Regions from separate parts of the Pseudoalteromonas sp. OF5H-5 genome, predicted to be linked through region 2. Evidence: riboswitches for the same ligand, from Rfam matches in the RefSeq annotation. Region 2 holds a riboswitch; the other holds the start of a gene.
The links. A riboswitch is a leader RNA that binds a small molecule or an ion and turns the genes downstream of it on or off. The one in region 2 is predicted to bind lysine.
Positions count from the first base shown of each region.

Region 1 (11,562 bases), on a different contig from region 2:
ATCGTTGGCGAAATTGCTGAGCGATTTCTGTTATTGATAGCGTCGGGTTTTGCTCCACAAACTCGGCAACCAACCCGGAATGGTTGATGTACATTCGATTCCAATTCGTGCCCGTAATTGGATCGAAACGCCCTAAGGTAAACTCACCAGATTTCTGATTACAACCAATCGGGTTTGCGTAAGGCACTAAGGTGATGTCCGCTTTTAATGACAATTGTTTCAACTGTTCCAGCAGTTGATAAATCACTGCATTACCTTGCACTTCAGCGCCATGCATATTCGCTTGAATATACACCTTAGGCCCACTGCCATCGCCTTTGATGCGATAGACTGGAATAGTCAAAGGCAAGCCGTTGGCAATTTCACCAACCTGAATATGTTGTTGTGTAATGGTATTCATGTTTACCTCAAATAACTTGAAGCGGGCTCTGCTTCACGGACACAGCTGATTTCTCCAGCTGAGATGATGTACTCTGCAGGGAGCTCATGACATAAAAAGAACGGCATACTTTCGGTGTAGCCGTAAGCGCCACACTGACTGAAAACAAGCCAATCGCCATCGGCACTGTCGCTTGGTAAGGCTAGGGTGCCTAATTTATCCAATGCTGTGCAAAGTGGGCCATGAATATGAAAGTCTATGGCCTCAGCTTGAGACTGGCGTAACAATTCAGCGGGGAAAGCTTGTCCGGTAACGGCCGGACGCAGCAGGTGATTGACACCGCCTGCGACAATCAGTTGTTGTGCACCGTAGTTTTGCTTTTGTTCCACCACAGGGTTGAGATAAAAACCACATTCGCCAACCGCATAGCGGCCTAACTCCATCCATAATTCTTGCACTTGCGTGGCGGATTTTATCAATGCGAGCGTGTCTAATAATTTCTGCCAATCGAGAGAAGGGCTTTGCCTATCATAGGGAATGCCAAGGCCGCCACCTAAGTCGAGCACCTTTAGAGTAATCCCTAAATCAGCAGCGAGCTGAACTAAAGGTGCAACCATAGCCTGCCAAAGTTCAGCGAGCGTATCACTGCAGAGCATATTGCCCCACTGGAAAATATGCAGTCCGACAAAGTCTAGGTAGGTGTAGTCACTTAAAGTTAGGGCTTGCCACTGCTCTGCGCCAAGACCAAAAGGAGTCAGCGTATTGCCACCAAGTGGATTGTGCTCTGCTTTATCAAAGCGTAACTGCACCCGCAGTAAAACTTCAAATTGAAGCTCAAACTCTTCGGCCACTTGATTTAACCAGCGTACTTGATTGTGACTTTCAGCCACGAAAATACGTACGCCTTGTGTGGCAAAATGACGGATCTGCTTTAGCGATTTGGCAGGACCTGTGTTGAGCACGCGTTCAGGTGCGATCCCTTGAGATAACACCTGATCAAGCTCGCCGCTAGATGCCACATCAAAGTTAAACCCAGCGTTATCTAGGGTTTGAATGATATGTGATAACGGATTCGCTTTTACGGCATACCAAAGCTTAACGATTTGCTGATCAACTAAGGGCTTAACATGTGCACTTAGGTTATCTAAATCGTAGCAAAAGAATGGCGTATCTTGTTGCTGGATCAATGCCTCAGCTGCAGTTCGCTGTGACGTGCTCAACCAAGTCATTAGCGTAGAACCTCTTCCAGCGCCAGTGATGCATCACTTTGTTCATCACGGTATTTTACGATAAGTGCGCATGACATACTTAATCCCTGCTCGCGTGCCCACTCAGTTGAGGCTGGACGAGAGCCTGGGATCACTATCGCGTTTTCAGGGATGGCTTCACCTTTGTCAAGCAAGTGCTCGTTCACGCAGTCATAGACAGGAATACTTGCTGAAAGGCGCACACCCGGTGCTAATACGGCACCGCGTTTAACAACAACCCCTTCAACCAATACACAGCCTGCACCAATAAAGGCATCGTCTTCAACAACAACAGGGCTTGCTCCAACTGGTTCTAATACACCACCCACTTGCACCGCTGCGCTAAGGTGCACATTTTTACCAATTTGCGCGCAAGAACCAACCAACGCATGACTATCTACCATAGTACCTGAATCAATATAGGCACCAATGTTGACATAAGCCGGTGGCATAATGATTGTGCCCGCTGCGACGTAAGCGCCACGTCTTACACTGCTTCCGCCTGGAACCATACGAACACCATCTTGGGCAGCAAATCCGCGTGGTGCTAAGTTATCCTTATCAACAAAACCACCTGGGAATTCCGTATTTACGCCATTTCTAAATGCCTCAAGGATCCCTTGTTTTACTTCTACGTTAGCATGCCAATGGCCTTGCTCATCCTGTGTTGCTGCACGTACTGTGCCATTTTCTAAATCGTTTAGTAGGGTTAACCAGCTCATGTTTACTGCCTTAATTCCAAGATAAAATCGTTTCGTTCGCGCGAGTGATCGCATCGGTATGGGTGAGTTCCAAATGTGTCAGTGGCGGGCGCAAGTTTGGACTTGTGAGCTTACCTTGCAAGTGCATTAACACTTTGACTGGAATGGGATTTGCCACTGCAAATAAGCTATTTGCAGCTTCTGACCAGGTGGTAAATAAATTAGGAGAGGTGCCGCTTAACGAGCGCCTTACAAATTCTGCGGTTTGCTGCGGCCATGCATTTGCCGCAACAGACACCAGACCCGTTGCACCTGCTTGTGCAAAGTAGGGCATAAGGCCATCGTCGCCGCTATAGATGGCGACATCAGGTGCTGCCTGACGAAATGCTTCAAAGGTGGCAATATCACCACTGGCTTCTTTTAGTGCCCACAGATTAGGGTGGCAAGCTAGTTCGCCGAGTAGGTCAGGGGCGATAGCAACGGCACTGCGACCAGGTACATTGTAGAGCATGCAAGGGTTATGGCTCTCATCGAGTAGCGTACTAAACCAATGTGCCAGACCAACTTTGCCGGGCTTTGCGTAGATTGGTGAGCCAAGTAAGAGCGCATGAATGGGCTGCGAATTACAAAAGCGCACCCATTGTGTTTGCTGCTCAAGATCACTGCCGCCAACGGCAACCATAAGTGGTACGCTTGGGGCGAGCTGGCAAACAAACTCAACGATTTGTTGCTGTTCTTGTTGGGTAAGCGCAAGGCCTTCGCCGGTACTGCCTAGTAAAAGAATACCGTTACGAGCTTGCTCTTGATCGCGTACAAGCGTCGTTAATGCGTTAAAATCAACCTGATTTTCAGCATCAAAAGGCGTTACTAAGGCCGTCCACAACGGATAGTCAGATAAGTTGAATTGTGATTTCATCTCTACCGAACTTAAATCATGTTCGGAGTTAGGAGGGTGTCCAAACTTCGAACTGTTAAAATTCGAAGAGCAATGGACTTAAAAAGGATAAGGCAGCCAATGGCCTTATTTTTCTAAGACCAGAAGCTCTCCACCAAGTATGTTGGTGACAGTCGCTGGGATTCAGCCCAGTCGCCCGAAATGAGTATTAGCAAACAATAACTCAATTTCTCGGCGTATATTCCCCTCACTAAGCTGCAACGGAGTTTGCTCTCCTTCACTTAGTTACCTGAATAACGCACCTCTTCCAGCCCTCAATTTGACGCCGTGGCATCAAACTATCTAAATAGGGTGAACGCGCATTGAAACATTTTGGCCGTCTAGGTGTCAAGCATCAGACTGTAAATAATACGATTGTTAACTACACTTAACATTGCCGCTGAGACAATGCTATGAGATGAAAAACAAAAATATGTCGTTAATAAGTAAAGTTAAAAATCGCTATATCGGGGCGTTACTAGCTATGGCTATATTGTTGTCGATGGCGATGGGGGTTATGCAATATCTACTGTATCAGCAGAGCCTAGATGCACACGTAATTAATATTGCGGGTATGCAGCGGATGTTGTCCCAACGTATCGCGCTATATAGTGCGCAAGACAATCAACGAGATAGTGAAGCGCTGCGTCAAGCCATTGATAAGTTTGAAAGTAATCATGAGTTTTTAACTAAAACAGAAAGTAGTGGAGAGGCTATTTATCTGAATGAGGCGCTTACAGCGCTTTACTACCAAGGGCCGGTGCAGTTGGATTTGCAAAGTACTACTTTTGTCACTTTATCAAGGTCTCGGTTACAGCAATCCACTCCTCAATTAATGGAGCAAATCTTTACTGCGTCTCAGCATATACTCCCAAACCTGAATGATGCCGTTTCACTATTCGAGCAGCATGCGCGAAGTAAAACAGAGATGGTGAGGAAAATAGAATTGTTAATCTGGCTACTTGGACTGTTGCTACTGTTTATAGAAGCGAAACTTGTATTTCGCCCAATGGCGCGAGAAATTGCTGAAGCACTCGATAAATTAGAGGCGGCAAGAAAGCTTGCTGACGATGCATTACACTCAAAATCACGATTTTTAGCACGCGTTAGTCACGAGCTAAGAACACCATTGCAGGCCATTCAGGGGTATTTAGATGAATATCTGAGGAGCAAAGACACGCAGCAATTACAGCATGTGAAAAGCGCAGCAAATCAATTGGATGTATTACTCTATTCGGTTCAAGACTTTAATAACCTTTCCGAGCAAGAAGTGGTTATTGAGCGTCATCAAGTCGCATTGCGAGAAGTAATAAAGTCAGCTTGTATCGCCTTTCAACTAACCGCACACAAGAAATCTCTCGCTTTTAATTTGGCATTGAGTAATGAGTTAGATGTGACTTGTTATTGTGATTGTAAGCGTGTTGGTTGGTTGATCAGTGAATTGGTTAATAATGCAATTAAATTTACTGAGCGTGGCAGCATTCAAGTATTTGCGGATTTGGTTATAGATGAAGATACACCATATTTAGAATTTGTCGTTGAAGATACTGGGCCTGGGTTCGACTATCAGCAGTTACGAGAAGCTGTGCATAGCGAGCATTTTCAAGGCACGCAGTTAGGGCTGAAGCGTTGCCAATTACTCACCTCAGCGCTTGGAGGACGATTAGATTTTAGTGCAAGGGAGCCAATCGGTACAAGAGCAATCCTGAGAGTCCCTATTGAAATTGACAATCAACAGGTACCGGCTCATACAATGGAGCAGGTGTCGGCTCGCATTTTACTGGTGGAAGATAATTTACTAAATGCACGCGTGATTGAAAAAATGCTTCAGCCCATAGCAAAATTGGTAACGCATGTCGAACATGGTGAAGGTGCCCTTGAAGTATATGAGGTGGGTAAGTTTGATATCGTGCTAATGGATTTGAATATGCCTGTGATGGATGGCTTTGAAGCCACTGAGCGTTTGAGAAAGCTAGATCCAGCTGTGCCTATTTTGGTCGTGACCGCAAATACCAATGCGGAGGATCTGGATAAGGTCTACGCACTTGGCGCAACGGCTCATTTGTATAAGCCGTTGCAACCGGATGTGCTGCATAGCAAAGTGGCGCTATTACTGAATAAGTGTGGAGACTTAGTCTCGTCTTAAACGAATATTTCCAACTCCGACTTCTGCATCGATGGAATACTGGCCTTGACCACGATAGTCTGTTGTCGAGCCAACCATACTCTTTTCGGAAGTTTCTACGTTGCCAAAACCTGACATTGCCGTTTTACCAACACCTGAATCTAAAGACACTTTTTTGAAATCGGTGGTGGTAGTCTCAATTTTAATTTTTCCTACGCCTACCTCTAAATCAGCAGAGTTATTAAGATCTTGAATATCAATTTTGCCAACACCAACCTCAACATCTAAAGCCAAATTAACAGGCACCTTAACTTGCCAAGATAGTTCATAATCATCCGAATTGATCTCAAGTGATAATTTATCCCCTGATGTGTTGCTGTTTAGGGTGGCCTCACTCACATCTGGTTTACCAAACCAACTGTCTGACTCTTTCGGTTCAACCAAAATTTCGACCTCTATGGTGTCGCCGTTGTAAGTTTGTAGGTCGATTTTACCTACGGCAATATCCACTTCTAACTCGGCTAGGCTATTGCTTGGGAATGATGCTGTAATGGTTTTTGAATCTTCTGCTTGTGCAGTCATTGCCGCTGCACTTAATGCTAAAACTAACGCTACCTTTTTCATTATTTTTTACCTTCAACGAGAGTGTTTGAAAGGTAAGTCGCACATAAAAATGAAAAGGTTTAAAAAGATTTTTATTTTTTTAGGGCGTGTTAATGGAAGTATCTGTTTAACACGCCTACAAAGTAAACTGCTTACCTCTTGGCAAGATAGCGCTGAGTGTTATAGTCGGGTGACTGAATAACCATTGTTTTTAAGCTGCTCAACAAGACCATATTTTTCAACAAGATGTAATGCACCAACGGCAATAAACGTTGATTCATTGGGGAGCTGCTTTTTAAGCATTTTCACCCAGTTATTATTGCGTTCAATGATCATCAATTGCTCGGCTAATTTGCCATATTTATCATCCGAAAAACTTACCTGATAGTAATGTGATAACTTCTCTAAATCGCCGCTTCGCCATGCGGAAACTAAATCCAAGAAGTAGGTGTTCAAATCAGACATCTGTGCAAATGTTTCCTTGAGCATAGCGTCACTATGAATACTCAGCTGACTGAACATTTCAAGTTGATATTCTAAGGTTTCAAATTCACCAATTGGGATCTTCTTTTCGTTTGCGTAGGCAATTACTTGTTTATCGATGCCATTGGTATCGGTAAATCCAAGCTTTTGATATTCCAGTTGTAGCATAGTTATCATCACGGCCCATGGCGCATAGCGTTCAAATAAGGCGATATCTATCTGCTTTTTGGAAAAGTAGTCTTGTAGCTTCTGATAGACTTCTGCAGAGAGCTGATCTTTTAGTGTTTGGTTGTTTTTTAACAGCATAAATGGCATGGAGCGCTGTTGGATCGCAAATGGAGAAAGCGCCTCTAAGTTCACTTCAACCATGACTCTATCACTACTCGCAATGGCGCTTTTTACCTTGGCTGGTAAACCATGCATTTGTTCGTCACCGACGTGGACGGTACCAAATAAGTACGACGTTTTGTTGTCCTTTTCTACTTTCCACAGGCCAACTTCTGCGTTGGCGAGATTACTGAAAAGGCTTAAGTAAAGATAAATAAATAACAATGGTGAAAATACTTTAACCATAGTAATGATCCCTGTTGGTTTTAAAAAGTCAGTCTGCGATATCGAAATGTGAATGTCACTAAAAAATGAAGTACGCTTGGGCGGTAGAAAAAATTTCATATGGGCAAATCGGGAAAGTAAATTTTTCGTTATATCGAAACTGAACCAATAGAAAATTCGCATTTTAAAATGTGTGGTTGTTTTAATTCTTTAGTTTGTGTTTTTTTGGTTTTTTTATGCGTTAAACTCGGGTTTTTAATTTTAAATAGCATAGTTTTTTGTGTTGACTTCAGTGTGCAAGGCGCGGTATTAATAGAAAAAGAGGCAGCACAGTGCTTACACTGAATGATTGCCAAGTTTAAATTTACGGAATTCAAGCAATGTTACTAACAGCAACTCTACTAGTCGTGATTATCAACGTGGTGATTATTATTACCGCGGGGGCTAGTTAGTGCTGTAAGAAAAGTATCAGCATAAACGCCCCCCGCACCAAAAGGTTCGGGGGGCGTTTTCGTTTTAGAGCATAAAAAAGGCAACTGAGAGCAGATCATGAGCAATTCAACAACCGGCGCACAACTTGTTATCAAGGTGCTAGAAGAGCAAGGCGTTAAACACGTATTTGGTTACCCAGGTGGTGCCATCATGCCCATTTATGACGCTTTGTATGGCGCGCCAGTTAAGCATTATTTGACTCGTCATGAGCAAGGTGCTGGTTTTGCTGCTGTTGGGTATGCTCGCAGTACTGGCAAGCTTGGGGTTTGTTTTGCCACTTCTGGACCCGGCGCGACGAACCTTATCACCGCACTTGCTGATGCCATGATGGATTCAGTTCCGCTATTGGCTATCACTGGGCAAGTGCCGACCGCTGCTATCGGTTCGGATGCCTTTCAAGAGGTGGATGTACTGGGCATGTCTTTGTCATGTACTAAGCACAGCTACATGGTTGAGCGAGCGGAAGACTTGGCTGAGATATTACAAGAAGCCATGTACTTAGCGCAGTCTGGTCGACCCGGTCCGGTGTTGGTCGATATTCCCAAAGATATCCAGTTAGCTAAAGTACCTTTTCATCCTTTTGCTGCGCCACAAGACGAACAGCCGAAGGTTTCACAAACTGAAGTAGCAAAAGCCAATCAATTATTATGTGACGCTAAACGACCTGTTGCCTACATTGGCGGTGGCGTGCAAAGCGCTGATGCGCAGTCACAGCTGATGCAATTTTTAGAAAAGACCCATATGCCGGCCGTATCGACGCTAAAAGCTTTGGGCAGCGTAACGCCGGATTATGATTATGACTTAGGAATGCTAGGTATGCACGGTACTCAAGCGGCTAATTTGGCGGTTCAGCAATGCGACTTATTGGTATGTATCGGGGCACGGTTTGACGACCGTGTAACGGGGAATTTGGCAAAGTTTGCTGCAGGGGCAAAGGTGATCCATTTAGATATCGACCCTGCAGAAGTGGGTAAACGCAAACCCGCAGCGGCTTCGCTTATTGCAGACTTAAAACAGTCATTGCCACAACTTGAGTGTGTGGTTACGAATAGCGAATGGCTAGAGACCATCGAAGCACTGCAACGTCAACATGCATGGCGTTATGACTATCCTGGCGAAAAAGTATTTGCACCGTACTTGTTAAATCAACTTAGCCAGAAGCTACCCAATACAGCGGTAGTGTGCTGCGATGTAGGCCAACATCAAATGTGGGTGGCCCAGCACATGAAATTCAGTCATCCAAGCAATCACTTAAGTAGTGGCGGTGCAGGCACGATGGGATTTGGCTTACCTGCTGCAATTGGGGCACAGATAGCACGTCCAGACAACACGGTGATCACGGTATCTGGCGACGGCTCCATCATGATGAATATTCAAGAGTTAGCAACCATCCGCCGTAATAACCTGCCCGTTAAGATATTGATATTAGACAATCAAAGGCTGGGTATGGTGAGACAGTGGCAGCAACTCTTTTTTGACGGTCGTTACAGTGAAACCGACCTGTCAGACAATCCAGATTTTGTCTCTTTGGCTGCCGTGTTCGGTATTCCTGGGCAGACAATTACTCATGCAAACCAAGTAGATGACGCCGTTGACGCCATAGTGAATGCGCAAGGGCCCTATATTTTACATGCTTGTATCGACGATAAAGAAAACGTATGGCCGCTTGTTCCACCTGGTGCTGCCAATGATGAAATGATGACGGAGAGCCTTTCATGAAACACCATTTAACCGTTGCAGTAAAACAACAGAGTATCGCAGTGGAGCGCTTTTTACGCGTAGCCAGACATCGCGGATTTCGCTTAACGAATTTGGAATTACAAGGTCAAGATGACTTATTCCACGTCAAAATGACGGTAGATAGTGACAAACCTATCTATTTATTAACCTCACAACTGAGTAAGCTAGTAGAAGTGCAAGCGGTTGACTTGCATACACTACAGAAACAGGCAATTTAGAAGAATTAAGGTAGTTAACAATGACACAAACATCAGAAGTAATTTGGCATAACGGTGAAATGGTTCCTTATTTTCAAGCGACCACCCATGTGCTTAGTCATGCTTTACATTATGGCAGCTCAGTTTTTGAAGGGATCCGTGCTTACGATACGCCAAATGGTCCAGCTGTTTTCCGCTTAACCGATCATATTCAGCGCCTCTTTGATTCCGCGAAGATCTACCGTATGGAAATTCCTTTTACCCAAGAGGAAGTAATTGCGGCATGTAAAGAGACAATCCGTGCAAATGACTTTACCAATGCTTACCTTCGTCCATTTGCATTTTTAGGTCATGTCGGCCTTGGTTTAAATCCGAAATCGCACCGTGCAGATATGACAGTCGCTGCGATGGAATGGGGTGCGTACCTTGGTGAAGAAGGCTTAGCGCAAGGTGTTGATGTGTGTGTTTCTTCTTGGAGCCGCCTTGCACCAAACACCATGCCTACAGCGGCTAAAGCGGGTGGTAACTATTTATCTTCACAGCTTATTTCAGGTGAGGCGAAGCGTAATGGTTATGTTGAAGGGATCGCGCTTGATGTTAATGGTTATCTGAGCGAAGGTGCTGGTGAGAACTTATTTGTTGTGAAAAAAGGCGTGCTTTACACCCCGCCTACCACAGCTTGTATTCTACCAGGTCTTACGCGTGACACTATCATCTATTTGGCGAAAAAACGCGGTTATGAAGTACGTGAAGAGCCGATCGCTCGCGAAGCGCTTTATCTTGCTGATGAGTTCTTTATGGTTGGTACCGCAGCGGAAGTAGTACCTGTTCGCAGCGTAGATAAAATTACGGTTGGTAATGGTGGTAGAGGTCCAATTACGGAAGAGTTACAGCAGGCCTATTTCGCTTTGGTTAAAGGTCAAGCTGATGACGAAAATGGCTGGTTAGAGTACGTAAACGAATAATTTTATTGGTATCGGGGTCAAACGGCCCGAACAAAAGCGCATTGTAAATTGTGGGAATGAGGAACTCGGCATAGCCGAGAAAAAGGTGAAACATGGCTAAATTACGGAGCAAGACAACTACTGAGGGCAGACAACGCGCGGGAGCTCGTGCATTGTGGCGAGCAACGGGAATGACGGACAGTGATTTCCATAAACCGATCGTTGCGGTCGTGAATTCATATACCCAATTTGTTCCGGGTCATGTTCACCTCAATCAACTTAGCGCATTGATGGCTGATGCGATAACAGAAGCTGGCGGCGTACCTCGCGAATTTAATACCATTGCTATTGATGATGGTATCGCCATGGGTCACGGCGGCATGCTTTACTCGCTTCCGTCTCGAGACTTAATTGCAGATTCGGTAGAGTACATGGTTAACGCTCATTGTGCCGATGCTATGGTCTGTATTTCTAACTGCGACAAGATCACCCCTGGTATGCTACTTGCGGCACTGCGGTTGAATATTCCGGTGATCTTTGTTTCCGGCGGCCCGATGGAAGCGGGAAAAACTCGTTTAGCGGATATCGATCTAAAATTGGATCTTGTCGATGCCATGGTAAAAGGCGCAGATCCGACGGTGAGTGATGAAGACTCTGAGCAAGTTGAGCGCTCTGCTTGTCCTACTTGTGGTTCGTGTTCAGGCATGTTTACTGCCAACTCCATGAACTGTCTTTTAGAAGCGCTGGGCTTAGCGTTACCTGGTAATGGTACGACACTAGCGACACACAAAGACCGCCAACAGCTTTATTTGGGCGCAGCAAATCGCATCATGGCTTTATGTGATGAGTACTATGGTAAAGACAACGAGCAAGTGCTGCCACGCAACATTGCTAACCAAGCCGCATTTATGAACGCCATGACATTAGATATCGCGATGGGCGGTTCATCCAATACCGTGCTGCATTTATTGGCGGCTGCGCAAGAAGGCTTTGTCGATTTTGATATGAATGACATAGACCGCTTATCTCGTAGCACACCCTTTTTGTGTAAAGTTGCTCCGGCAACACAACAGTATCACATTGAAGACGTTCACCGTGCTGGCGGCATTATGGCCATTCTCAACGAGCTGGCCAGAGGCGATAAATTGGACTTGTCGGTGGGGCA
Region 1 covers NZ_JAKGBF010000015.1:74,815-86,376, reverse strand. Annotated here, with positions in the region: gene L1271_RS19500 (succinylglutamate desuccinylase/aspartoacylase family protein) at 1-400, opposite strand, end outside; gene L1271_RS19495 (PLP-dependent decarboxylase) at 403-1,608, opposite strand; gene L1271_RS19490 (2,3,4,5-tetrahydropyridine-2,6-dicarboxylate N-succinyltransferase) at 1,608-2,348, opposite strand; gene dapA (4-hydroxy-tetrahydrodipicolinate synthase) at 2,359-3,243, opposite strand; lysine riboswitch at 3,359-3,537, opposite strand; gene L1271_RS19480 (response regulator) at 3,680-5,407, shown strand; gene L1271_RS19475 (hypothetical protein) at 5,393-6,010, opposite strand; gene L1271_RS19470 (TraB/GumN family protein) at 6,170-7,045, opposite strand; gene ilvG (acetolactate synthase 2 catalytic subunit) at 7,574-9,235, shown strand; gene ilvM (acetolactate synthase 2 small subunit) at 9,232-9,474, shown strand; gene L1271_RS19455 (branched-chain amino acid transaminase) at 9,495-10,418, shown strand; gene ilvD (dihydroxy-acid dehydratase) at 10,511-11,562, shown strand, end outside.
Region 1: it holds a riboswitch for lysine, as region 2 does, so the genes downstream of both, dapA (4-hydroxy-tetrahydrodipicolinate synthase) here and lysC (lysine-sensitive aspartokinase 3) in region 2, are expected to answer to the same signal.

Region 2 (11,562 bases):
AAAGTTTTCTGTTACCGCCTTACCCTGTACGACTTCAATCTCACCATTGAAAGGTTTGACAGTATGCTCTTTTTTACCATTCAAGTAGGCGTACAATGCATCTCGGTCTTGTTGATTCGATTCGTCATATTTACCGTCTAAGATAACCATAGACGAGCGCTCAAAATGAGTTTCGAACTTTTCAGTCCACACCCCCGATGACAAAATAACCAACCCCGTCAAGGTACAGATAATGATTGTGTCAATAAACGGTTCCAGAATGGAAACCATACCTTCAGATACTGGCTCATCGGCTTTTGCCGAAGCGTGCGCGATTGGTGCTGAACCTTGACCCGCTTCATTAGAAAATAGACCTCGGTTAACCCCACGGTTAAATGCATACGCAAAAGAAGCCCCTAAGAAACCACCCGCTGCCGCAGATCCCGTGAAAGCATCTGTAAATACCGAAAGGAAAGAAGGAACGATATTCTCAATGTTGTAGAAAATAACGGCAAAAGAGCCAAGAATATAAATCGCAGCCATTAATGGCACAACGCGAGAAGTGATAGCAGCAATGCGCTTGATACCACCAAGTATAACAAGCGCAAGTAAAACTGAAAGCACAGCGCCTGTTGCCATCGGTGCAAAACCAAAGGTCGCTTCCATGCCTTGAGCAATGTTGTTGATCTGCGGCAAGCTACCTGTACCAAATGAGCTAATCACAGTCGCAATTGCAAATAATACCGCTAACCATTTCATGTTTAGGCGGCGATCCATATAGTACATTGGACCACCGGCCATGGTGCCATCATCTGTTTGTACACGGTATTTATGCGATAGCGTGACTTCCACAAATTTGGTTGTCATACCAAAAAAGGCCGTCATCCACATCCAAAATAATGCTGCAGGCCCGCCGATTGAAATTGCCAGTGCCACCCCACCAATATTCCCAGTACCAACTGTGCCAGAAAGTGCCGTTGCGAGTGCTTGGAAGTGTGTGGTATCCCCTTCTAGGCCCTTTTTATCGTATTTTCCGGTAACGACTTTACAAGCATGTTTGAAATATCGGATCTGTGGAAATTTCAAGTAGATTGTAAAAAACAAACCTACCCCTAACAGTACATACGGGAACCAAGGTGAACCACCTAACATTCCATCCAAGCTATCTAATAAGCTGCCTAACGCATCCACGAATATTCCCCTTTATTGTTGTTATTACACCCTGTTGAGGTGTTCTACTTTATTATTTTTAAATATTATTTTGTTGTTCTTTTAAACGCACAAAAATAAACGGGTAATCAATATGGTGATTACCCGTCTTTAAGCTTATCTTAAGTCGTCAACCACATTTAAGATTGCAGCTAAGGTGTCTTGACCAAACTGATATGAGCGTCGGTCTGACCAACCGAAGTATGGATCTGGCAGATTTGCATTATCCTTAAACGGCATTTCAACGGTATAAGCCAACGCTTTGAACGCTTCACCAACAGCACACGAAGCAACGGTAAGGTTTGCTTCACCCGGTGCATCTTTATCGTAACCAAATTCATCTTGGAACTCAGGTGTAATAGTCAACAGTGCCGCCTTGAAAGATTCTTCCAAACGTTGTAGACGCTCATCATAGCTCGGAATACCTTCACTGCCCGCAACGAAGTTATACGGTAATGCTTCGTCACCATGAATATCGAGGTACATATCCAGCCCAGTTTCATGCATTTTATTTAATACATAATAAACTTCAGGTGAGTTCTCAAGTGTTGGCGTTTGCCATTCACGGTTAAGGTTAACGCCTTTTGCATTTGTACGCAGATGACCACGAACGCTGCCGTCCGGATTCATATTTGGCACGACATAAAATACCGCTTTCGATAACAGTGCAGCGGAATGTGGATCTTCGTCATCCAATAATTTGTGAAGTAGACCTTCAACAAACCATTCTGCCATCGTTTCACCTGGGTGCTGGCGCGCCGTGATCCAAATCTTTTTCTTCTCATCTGACGGCTCACCAATAGTGAGTAAGCTCATATCACGGCCATCAAGCGTTTGACCTAGCGTCTCTACAACGCACGCATCATGGGCTTGAGCCCAGTAGACTAGGTCTAAATGGCGCTCATAACTATAAGGAGCAAAATAAGCAAAGTAGGTATGAGCACATTCAGGCTCAAAATCGATAGTTAATGTGCCATTCTCATAACGGGTTGGCACACGGAACCAAGTTTGACGATCGTAAGATGCAACCGCATGATAGTCATCCCAACCTTCAGGGTACGCTGAGTTTAGTAGTTGGTTGATATGAATTTTGTGCTCTAAAAAAGGCGTAGACTCAAGTCTAAAGTGAAACCATTGAAAAAAGTCAGACTCATTGTCTTTATTGATTTCTAGTTGAATATCCGCAGGTGATTCTGCTTTTACCACCTTGATATTACCACTATCGAAATTACTCGTAATGCGCATAGGTTTCCCTAAATAAGTTAAAAACTGTTGTGTAAATACACTGTTACCATACTCAACTTTGCTTCAGTCTAGAACAATATTAAGCCTCAAAAAGAGGTAATACTGTGCCTGCCTTTGCACAAAGTTAAGGTGTAACTTTTTGTTAGCTAATTGTAGCTGACCTATCTTTGCAAGCCTACCACAACCAATTTGTTTCAAAAACTAAAAAAGCCAGCTGGTGCTGGCTTTTTATCGTAAATTTCGTGTTAGCGAGGTAGGCTCGGGAATTTTACTTCCGCCATGTCTTGCATTACACGTACAACCTGACAGCTGTAACCAAACTCGTTATCGTACCATACGTAAAGTACTACGCGGTCGCCATCAACGATGGTTGCTTTTGAGTCAACCACACCTGCATAACGGCTACCCACAAGGTCAGTAGACACGATTTCTGTTGATGCAGTGTAGTCAATCTGGTCACGTAGTTCAGAGTAAAGTGAGGACTCACGAAGGAATTCATTTAGCTCTTCAGCAGTTGTTTCTTTACCTAGGTTTAGGTTAAGAATTGCCATTGATACGTTTGGTGTTGGTACACGAATTGCGTTACCAGTTAGTTTACCAGCAAGCTCTGGAAGTGCTTTAGCAACCGCTTTCGCAGCACCAGTTGAAGTAATAACCATGTTCAATGCTGCACTACGACCACGACGCTCAGCTTTGTGGTAGTTGTCGATCAAGTTTTGGTCATTGGTGTAAGAGTGAACCGTTTCAACGTGACCATTCTTAATACCAAACTTGTCGTTAAGTGCTTTTAATACCGGTGTGATTGCGTTAGTTGTACAGCTTGCTGCAGACACAATCTTGTCTTCAGACTGAATGTCTGAGTTGTTAACACCATAAACGATGTTTTTGATGTCACCTTTAGCTGGCGCTGTAAGTAACACTTTAGACGCACCGATTGACTTAAGGTGCTTACCTAAGCCATCTTCGTCTTTCCACACACCTGTGTTATCTACGATAAGCGCGTTTTCAATACCGTATTTTGTGTAATCCACTTCTTCAGGTGAGTTTGCGTAGATAATCTGAATGTAGTTACCATTTGCTTTAATCGCACCTTTTTCATGGTCTACTGTGATTGAACCATTGAAAGGACCATGAATTGAGTCACGGCGCAATAAGCTTGCACGTTTCTCGAGATCACCATCGCGGCCACCGCGAACAACAATTGCACGAAGGCGTAAATCAGCGTGAGAGCCGCCACGTTCGATAAGTAGGCGTGCTAATAAACGGCCAATGCGACCAAAACCATAAAGAACGACGTCACGAGGTTCTGGACGTGCACCTTGGTTTAATAATTCTGCAAGTTCTGCATTTAAAAACTCTTCGATTGAGCGGCCTTCACCTGCATTTTTATAAATGTAGGCATAAGCTAGCTTACCAAGGTCAACACGACCTGGTGCTAATTCCATTTTGCTGATCACTTCTAAGAATGGAAAGCTTTCACGAAGACGTAGTTTACGCTCTTCAAAGCGTGCTACTGTTTTGTGTGCTTTGATAACATCAATGGTGCTTGCGCTCACAAGAGGACGACCGTATACAGAGATTTCAACGCCTTTGTTACGGTATAGACGACCGATTAGGGGTTGCATGCTTTCTGCATAATCTTGACGCTCTTGCCAGCTGTTTTGATATTCTTGCTCGTGAGATAAGGTCATTTTTTCTGCCTAATAAACAATTTTCTTTGAACGGATAGCCCGAATGGGCACGGCTATTCTAATTTAAACTGCCGTGATTCTCCACTGTTACCGAACAATTCATTGCGTTAAACTAGTAAACTATTAGCTCTACCCTGTTTATTCGGGCGTAACCCCCTATAATTATAAAAAATCATTGAGGTCAAACTATGGCGTTTAAAAAGTCGCTAGTCTTTGCAGCGTTACTACTTGCTGGTTGCGACGACACCCTAACTTTGAACCAAGTGTGTAGCGAAACGCCTGGTTTTTGTGAAGACTTAAATAAAGACAGTCACTGTAAAGACGAACGTGCGTCGCTAATTTACGCGCGCTACCACGAATACAAGTCTCCAACGGACGAAAACAAATATGACTTGTTGCAAAATTTAGAAAGCTACAACCAATGTGTTTCTCGCGCCGCCAAAATTGAGCACATCAAGTTAAAAGAAAAAACCACTTCACGAGTGGAAGGTCATCTCACCGCACTAAAAGAAATGACGCGTATTTACAATGAAACAAAAGGCAGTAACCACCCAGGCCTGCTCTATTATCATTGGTCTCGTAACAGTGATCGCACAGCAATGAACAAGCTACTGAATATGCAAGACGACCCTAGGGTCCAAAACGATCCCGAAATTCAGCTTTTCCTCGCAGAGTTTTATGCCAAAGTAGATGACGATAAAACCGTTGATATTCTCTACCGCGTATTAGAGCTGAATAAAAGAGGTCATACCCCTAACCCAGAAGTCTATTCATCTTTAGTCAGTATTTTCTACAAACACGAAAAGTATAAGCACGCATATACTTTTGCCCGAGTGGCCCAGCTTTCTGGGGTTGAAGATATTGATATTATTCCAGTAACAAACCAACTGGCTTCAATGGGCAAAGATTTAGCCAACTTAGATTCATTGGCGCAACGAACTTACGAGAGCATTCAAGCTGGGGAGTTTGTTTCCCCACGAGATTTTTGAGCTTAGTTATAAAAATCAAAACGGGAAGCCAATGCTTCCCGTTTTTGAGAATAAATGATCACTATTTTGCCAGTGCTACGTTAATAAACACTGCGGTCATCAAGACTGGACAAACAAATCTAACATACTGAGCAAACCAGTAATGTGCACCACGAGATTCTAAGTGAAGCTGATTACCACGCTTCCAAACCCAGCCAACAGTAATAAAGTAGAACAACCCCATCAATGGTAGCTGATATTGCGTGAATAGACTGATCACCAATTCGAACAACCAATCAAAGTTTAGAATAATCGTGCTCGATGCTAATAAGATAACTAACGTAACCAACCAAGTCGCTTGTTTACGTTGAAAGCCATGGTTTTCAACCAAGAAAGATACCGGAATTTCTGTTGAAGAAATGGTAGACGTTACCGACGCAATAGACATAAGCACAAAGAAAGTCAGGCTAACTAATAATCCCATTTCACCCATATTGGCAAATAGCTCGGGTAAAATGGCAAAAATCAACCGGCCTTCACCGATTAATTTGCCGTCTTGAAATACTTGAACACCATTTTGCTGCGCAACGAATATTGCAGGGATAATAAGTAAACCGGCCAAAAATGCGACACTGGTGTCTAGCATTGCAACACTAAACGTCAGCTTAGGTAGATTTTCATTCGGTTTTAAGTACGAGCCATAAATCATCATGCAGCCCACACCCAACGACAACGAAAAGAATGCCTGCCCCATCGCCGCAATGATCAAGTCAGGATCGCTAATTTTTGAAAAGTCCGGAACTAAATACGTTCTAAACCCTTCTGCTGCACCGTCTAATGTCGCCATATAGCCAATAAGGCAAAGCAGTAATACCAGTAACAACGGCATAAGTCTGCGTGACCAAGCTTCTATGCCTGATTTTACGCCTTTAAGAATAATGCTCGCAGTCAAAATTAACATTAGTGGCGTAAAGATAAAGTTTCTCAGCATCGAATCACCGCTAAGAAACTGATGTGCAGCATCTAGTTCAGCCATTTGCGCAAGAGGATCAAGTGCATGAGACAGCATCCACCCAGCCACGATGGAGTAAAAGCTGAGCATCACAATAGCACCAGCAAGGCCGATATACCCCGCCGCGGCTCCTATTTTCGGATTACCTTCACGCCAGGCTGTCTTAAGTGCTTTAACTGGGTTTGCTTGTGCCTGATGGCCTAAGTACAATTCTGTGTAAAGTGCAGGTAATGCGAGTAAGAAAATTACCGCAAAATAAACCAGTAAAAATGCACCGCCACCGTGGTTTGCGGCTTGTGTGGGAAATCCCCAAATATTACCAAGTCCAACAGCCGCACCAGCTGCTGCTAACACAAAGCCAAGTCGGCTTTGAAATCCATCGCGCGTATGAGCCATGTCTGTAATCAATCATTATTTTTGTAGACGGCCGATTATACGTACTTCCGCTAAAAATGCGAGAGGTTCGAGCCGTGCCTCAGAAACTCGAGTTGGGCGTCTCTAGAAAGTCCATTTCTTCTTCTGTTGAATCGCGATTGAGTATTTCATTTCGATGGGGATAACGGCCAAATCTATCGATAATTTTTTTATGCGCGACTTCAAAATCATAATTGGGCAGGTCGCGAAAATAATGATCTGCGGCACGATGGATGATGCGACTTTCGCTATGCATCATAGGTAGATATAAAAACATCAATTCAGTATCGTTGAGCTGGCGGTGGTAGCCCTTTTCGATGGCGTGTTGGGTGAGGCTTAGCGCCAATGCGTCACTGGCAAACGCCTCTGGAGTGTCTCTGAATATATTGCGTGAAAACTGATCTAAGATAATGATTTCGCACAGCGCGCCAAGTGGCGTTGCTCTCCAGCTCGAAAGCTCACCTTGGTGCGCCATTTGGTGCAAAATACCGAAGCGATTTTTTATGATGCGATCAAAGTCCGCAGACTTCTTCCACCAATCTGATTCAGTGCATTCAACAAACCAGAATTCGTAGACGTCTTTATAATTCATGATGGCACTCCTAGGGAAAAACAAACTTGATGGTCAGCAGACCCTAACCGTTATAAACAAAGTGCCATCCATTACTCAATAATGCAACTTTTTTATTAGTTCCTAAAAAACAATAAATTCACTTACGCAACCTCTAGTAATTTAGCATGAATTGACTGCACGACCTGATCTGACTCCTGCTGCTCAACTAAAAAGCACAGATTGTGCTTGCTCGCACCATGGCATATCAATCGAATATTAAACTCTGACAACACATCCATCAGGTTAAGTTGGCACTTCTTCAACTGGATCTCAGAACCTATCATGGCCACCAAAGTAAGATTATTTTCAACGGTCACATGACAAAACTCGCTAAGTTCATCCAAACAAGCTTGTTCTAGCTCTGGTCGAGAAGCATTCGGCGCATTATCCAGCGTAAGCGCAACACTAATTTCCGAAGTCGTTACCAAGTCAACTGATATATTGTAATTGCTTAAAATGGTGAAGATACGAGCCAAAAAGCCGCTAGCAAGAAGCATTTCAGGGCTCTTTAACGTCAATAGTATTTGGTTTTTGCGTTGTGTCACTGCGCGAATGCCTGCTTGCGCCGTTTTCTCTTTTTCAATCCAAGTGCCACCCGCTTGCGGATCACGGCTTGAACCAACAAATACTGAAATACCTTTACGACTCGCTGGCAATATCGTTGCGGGATGTAACACCTTAGCACCAAATGTCGCCATTTCTGCCGCTTCATCAAAACTCAAACGAGGAATAGGTCTAGCCTTTACACACAAACGCGGATCGGTACTGAAAATACCAACGACATCGGTCCAAATATGCACACTTGACGCGTCAATTGCCTCTGCTAACAATGCAGCACTATAGTCAGAACCGCCACGACCAAGCGTAGTCGTCTGGCCGTATTGGTCACTACCAATAAACCCTTGCGTCACCTGCACTGTGTCGCCAAGTAGCGCGACCAAATTGGTTTGCGCAGCTTCACGCGTAGCTGCAATATTCGGATTCGCTTTACCAAATTGATTATCTGTTTTAAGCACTTTACGCACATCAAAGCGCGACGCCTGAACCTGGTTATTACGTAGTATTTGGGTAAACAAATAAGAAGAAAAACGTTCGCCAAAGCTCAACATTTCATCGCATTGCTGTCTGCTAAGTGCAGGTAAACTCGCAAGGCTTTCAAATTCACTGAAAGTTTGCTTGTAACCCTCAGCAAGATCAGCATCCAAAGACACTTGGTCGATAATCGCTTGCTGTATGTTTTCAACCGCTGCAACAACCGCTTTGCGCCCGGCCTCATCTTCCTTTTGTTGGGTTAGCGTTACAAGGTGATTGGTTACGCCAGCACACGCACTCACAACGACCACTCGAACATTTGGGTTGTCACGAACAATGTGAGCACAACGAGACATAGCCTCAAAGTCAGCGACACTGGTACCGCCAAATTTGGCTACAACATACTGCGAATTCATTTTCTCTCCTCTCGACTGTTGGCACAGTCAAATTTTATAAGGAGAACTCGGCATGGGATTTCTAAAAAGACGAACGCTTGAAATGACCTTTGCCAGAAGCTCTCCACCAATACGGTGACAGTTCCGAGGATTCAGCCTCGTAAACCGAAGAATCGTTGCGACGAGCAACTTTTCTCCTCGGCGAATACTTCCCTCACTAGTGGTCATTGGTCTCGTCACCTCACACTAACTACCTAAGCATCGCGCCTCTTCTGTTTATTTTGCCTTTGTTAATCTGAATAAAAGCAAAATAAAAGCCCGCAATAAATGCGGGCGATGTGAGAAAATTATCTTTTAGCCGTCTAGGTGTCAAGTTATTTATGAAAAACTTATCCCAAAGCGCTAAAAAATTAAATCCATTGGTCTTAAATAAGCTGACCCGCGAAATACGCGCCACTATATCCAATGGTATATGCGATAAGCAGGTAGATACTCATTTTAAGATAGCTTGAGAAGGTTAACGCTTTAACCTTACTCATTGCAATGATCCCCGCTGCAGAACCAATGATAAGCATAGAGCCACCAACCCCAGTCGCATAAGTAAAGGTTAGCCATTGCGCTGGAGTCATCGTAATATCTGCTTTTAATAACGCCGCCGTCAATGGCACGTTATCTACCGCCGCACTCATTAAACCGACCAAGTAGTTTGCGTATTCCGGTGCAAGATGCAGATATAAATCGGTAAACTTAGACAGTACACCGACCTCTTTCAACGCGCCAACTAATAACAGCACACCCACAAAGAACAACAAGGTGTCGTATTCAATTTCACGGATATAGTCGATGATTTTCTTATTAACGTCTTTCTTGCGCATCAAGAATTGCGCCATTAAGAACATCAAAGACAAGCCAAATAAGAAAGTTAGCATCGGCGGTACATGGTATTGCACGCTTAAGAATAACGTAGCAAAAATGGTTGATAAGAAGATGAGCGCAATGGTGATATCGGTCTTTTCAATTCTGCGTAATTCTACCTTTTCAAAGGTAATTTTTTCATTCATACCAATAGAAAGCATGGCTGCTAACACAAATACACTCAACATCGACGGAATGATCAGCAATAAAAGGTCTGGGATCGTGACTTTATCGGCCAAAAATATCATCAAGGTGGTTACATCACCGGTGATCAATGATACCCCACCGGAGTTAACACTGAAGATAATTAACGTCGCATATTTTATTAACTTTTTCGGGTCAAGTTTCAAAGACATGACCACAGCTAATGAAATAAGCGTCGCAGTAATATTATCCGAGATGGATGAAAATATGAATGCAAAAGCACCGACCAAAAACATTAGCTTGCGTTCGCTAATATGGGTTGGCATGATCCGGTGAACAATATTTTGGATAAACCCTTTTGAGTTCAAGTAGGCGACAAACGTCATGGCAGCCATTAAAAACAGCCAAAGCGTCGCGATTTCCAAAATGTTATGGTCTAGCTCAATTTGTACAATTTCTGGGCTTTGACCATGAATTGGAGAGATAAAGGCGATAATCCAACATAAAGTACCAAAAAAAAGCGTTGTTTTGGCCTTGTTTACGTGAATAATATCTTCTATAACGATGAGTATAAAAGCGATGGCGATCAGGGTTAGAATAATGGGCGTGACCATAATGCGTAAACAACCTGTAATTAAATGTAACAAGGGGTGGGTTCGATTTCGGGGCGGATTCTAGCACCATCGCAGGCCCCATGCCACGTACAATAAACATTTTGTGACAAATTGATGAAGTGGTGATGAAACTTCTCTACTACACACTGGAAAGTTATGATCCCAGCAAAAAAATTATTAAATACGATAAATGAACACTGGAGCGTACTCGAGCTACTTTTTAAACGATTTAAGCTCGCAGATTTCAGTCTAAAAGATGTACAAAACATCCTAAAGCAGAAAAATCCTAGCTGGTCGAGTGAACGGATATATAAAGAAACCAATCGATTACTCCAACAAGAAATTATTATTCCTTTAGCTAAATCTTCACAGTTAGAAATCAACCGTGCAATCGCTGACTTCGCCAGCTTTCTCTTACAAGAAGAAAGCCTCGGTTTAGCGGAAGAGATCACGGTGCTGGTAAAAGACTTAGAAAGATTAGGTAATCGCATCGCACAAGCCGGTGAAGAGGCTGACTACTCTGAGCTACGCCGCTTTAGCCGCATTATGGACGAACGCGTTCGTAAAATTGTTAAGCTGTTCGAGCATAACGAAAGCGCTATCATGAACTTGGTTGAACAAGCAAAGTCTGACACCTCAACGCTGTCTCTTGGCATGAGGTATAAAGCCGTATTAGAAGCGTTTGACGAATATATCGAACCTATGTTGGAAATGGTCGATATTCATGGCCCTTTCCAACGCTGCTTCGATCAGATAGAGCTTCAGGTCAGTGAGCAAATTGACGAGATTGAACAATTAGGCCGTGGTGCTGCAGACAAACGCATGCTGGAGCAGCTCAGAACACGCATTTTAGATATGCACCTCATTGGTAGAGAAAGTTTAAGCCGCAGTGCCGATCTCCTCATGCCGTTACGTGAAGAGCTACGCCGCAATACACTCATTACGCGGCAAGCCTCTAAAGTCCTTGGACAAATTAGAAAGCGCGGTGTTGACCGTTTACTCTCACCAGTTCAACCAGAATTTGTGTCAGACATTCAACGTTTTAACCTTGGGCAAAAGCGTCACATGGTCGCATATATGGCAAGTCTAGTTGAATTTGAGCATGAAGAATATCAGCTGCCCGATCACGACGATGTGCCAGCTTATCAAAGCCCTAACATTCCAGATTACAACTCGGTAAAAACGAGATTTCAACAAACCGGTAAAAAGCGCCAGGCACTATTGGGCTTTTTAAGCGATAGCTACCCTGATCTTGAAGCAGACGAAATGCTGTTCCTTTATCAAAAACTGATCAACGAATCTGACTTGGCACTTAGCCAAGAGCAACAAAA
Region 2 covers NZ_JAKGBF010000004.1:320,854-332,415, forward strand. Annotated here, with positions in the region: gene L1271_RS08210 (alanine/glycine:cation symporter family protein) at 1-1,170, opposite strand, end outside; gene L1271_RS08215 (M14 family metallopeptidase) at 1,306-2,433, opposite strand; gene L1271_RS08220 (glyceraldehyde-3-phosphate dehydrogenase) at 2,679-4,124, opposite strand; gene L1271_RS08225 (DUF2989 domain-containing protein) at 4,313-5,113, shown strand; gene L1271_RS08230 (sodium-dependent transporter) at 5,175-6,500, opposite strand; gene L1271_RS08235 (DUF924 family protein) at 6,580-7,110, opposite strand; gene lysC (lysine-sensitive aspartokinase 3) at 7,233-8,579, opposite strand; lysine riboswitch at 8,668-8,838, opposite strand; gene nhaD (sodium:proton antiporter NhaD) at 8,984-10,231, opposite strand; gene L1271_RS08250 (hypothetical protein) at 10,388-11,562, shown strand, end outside.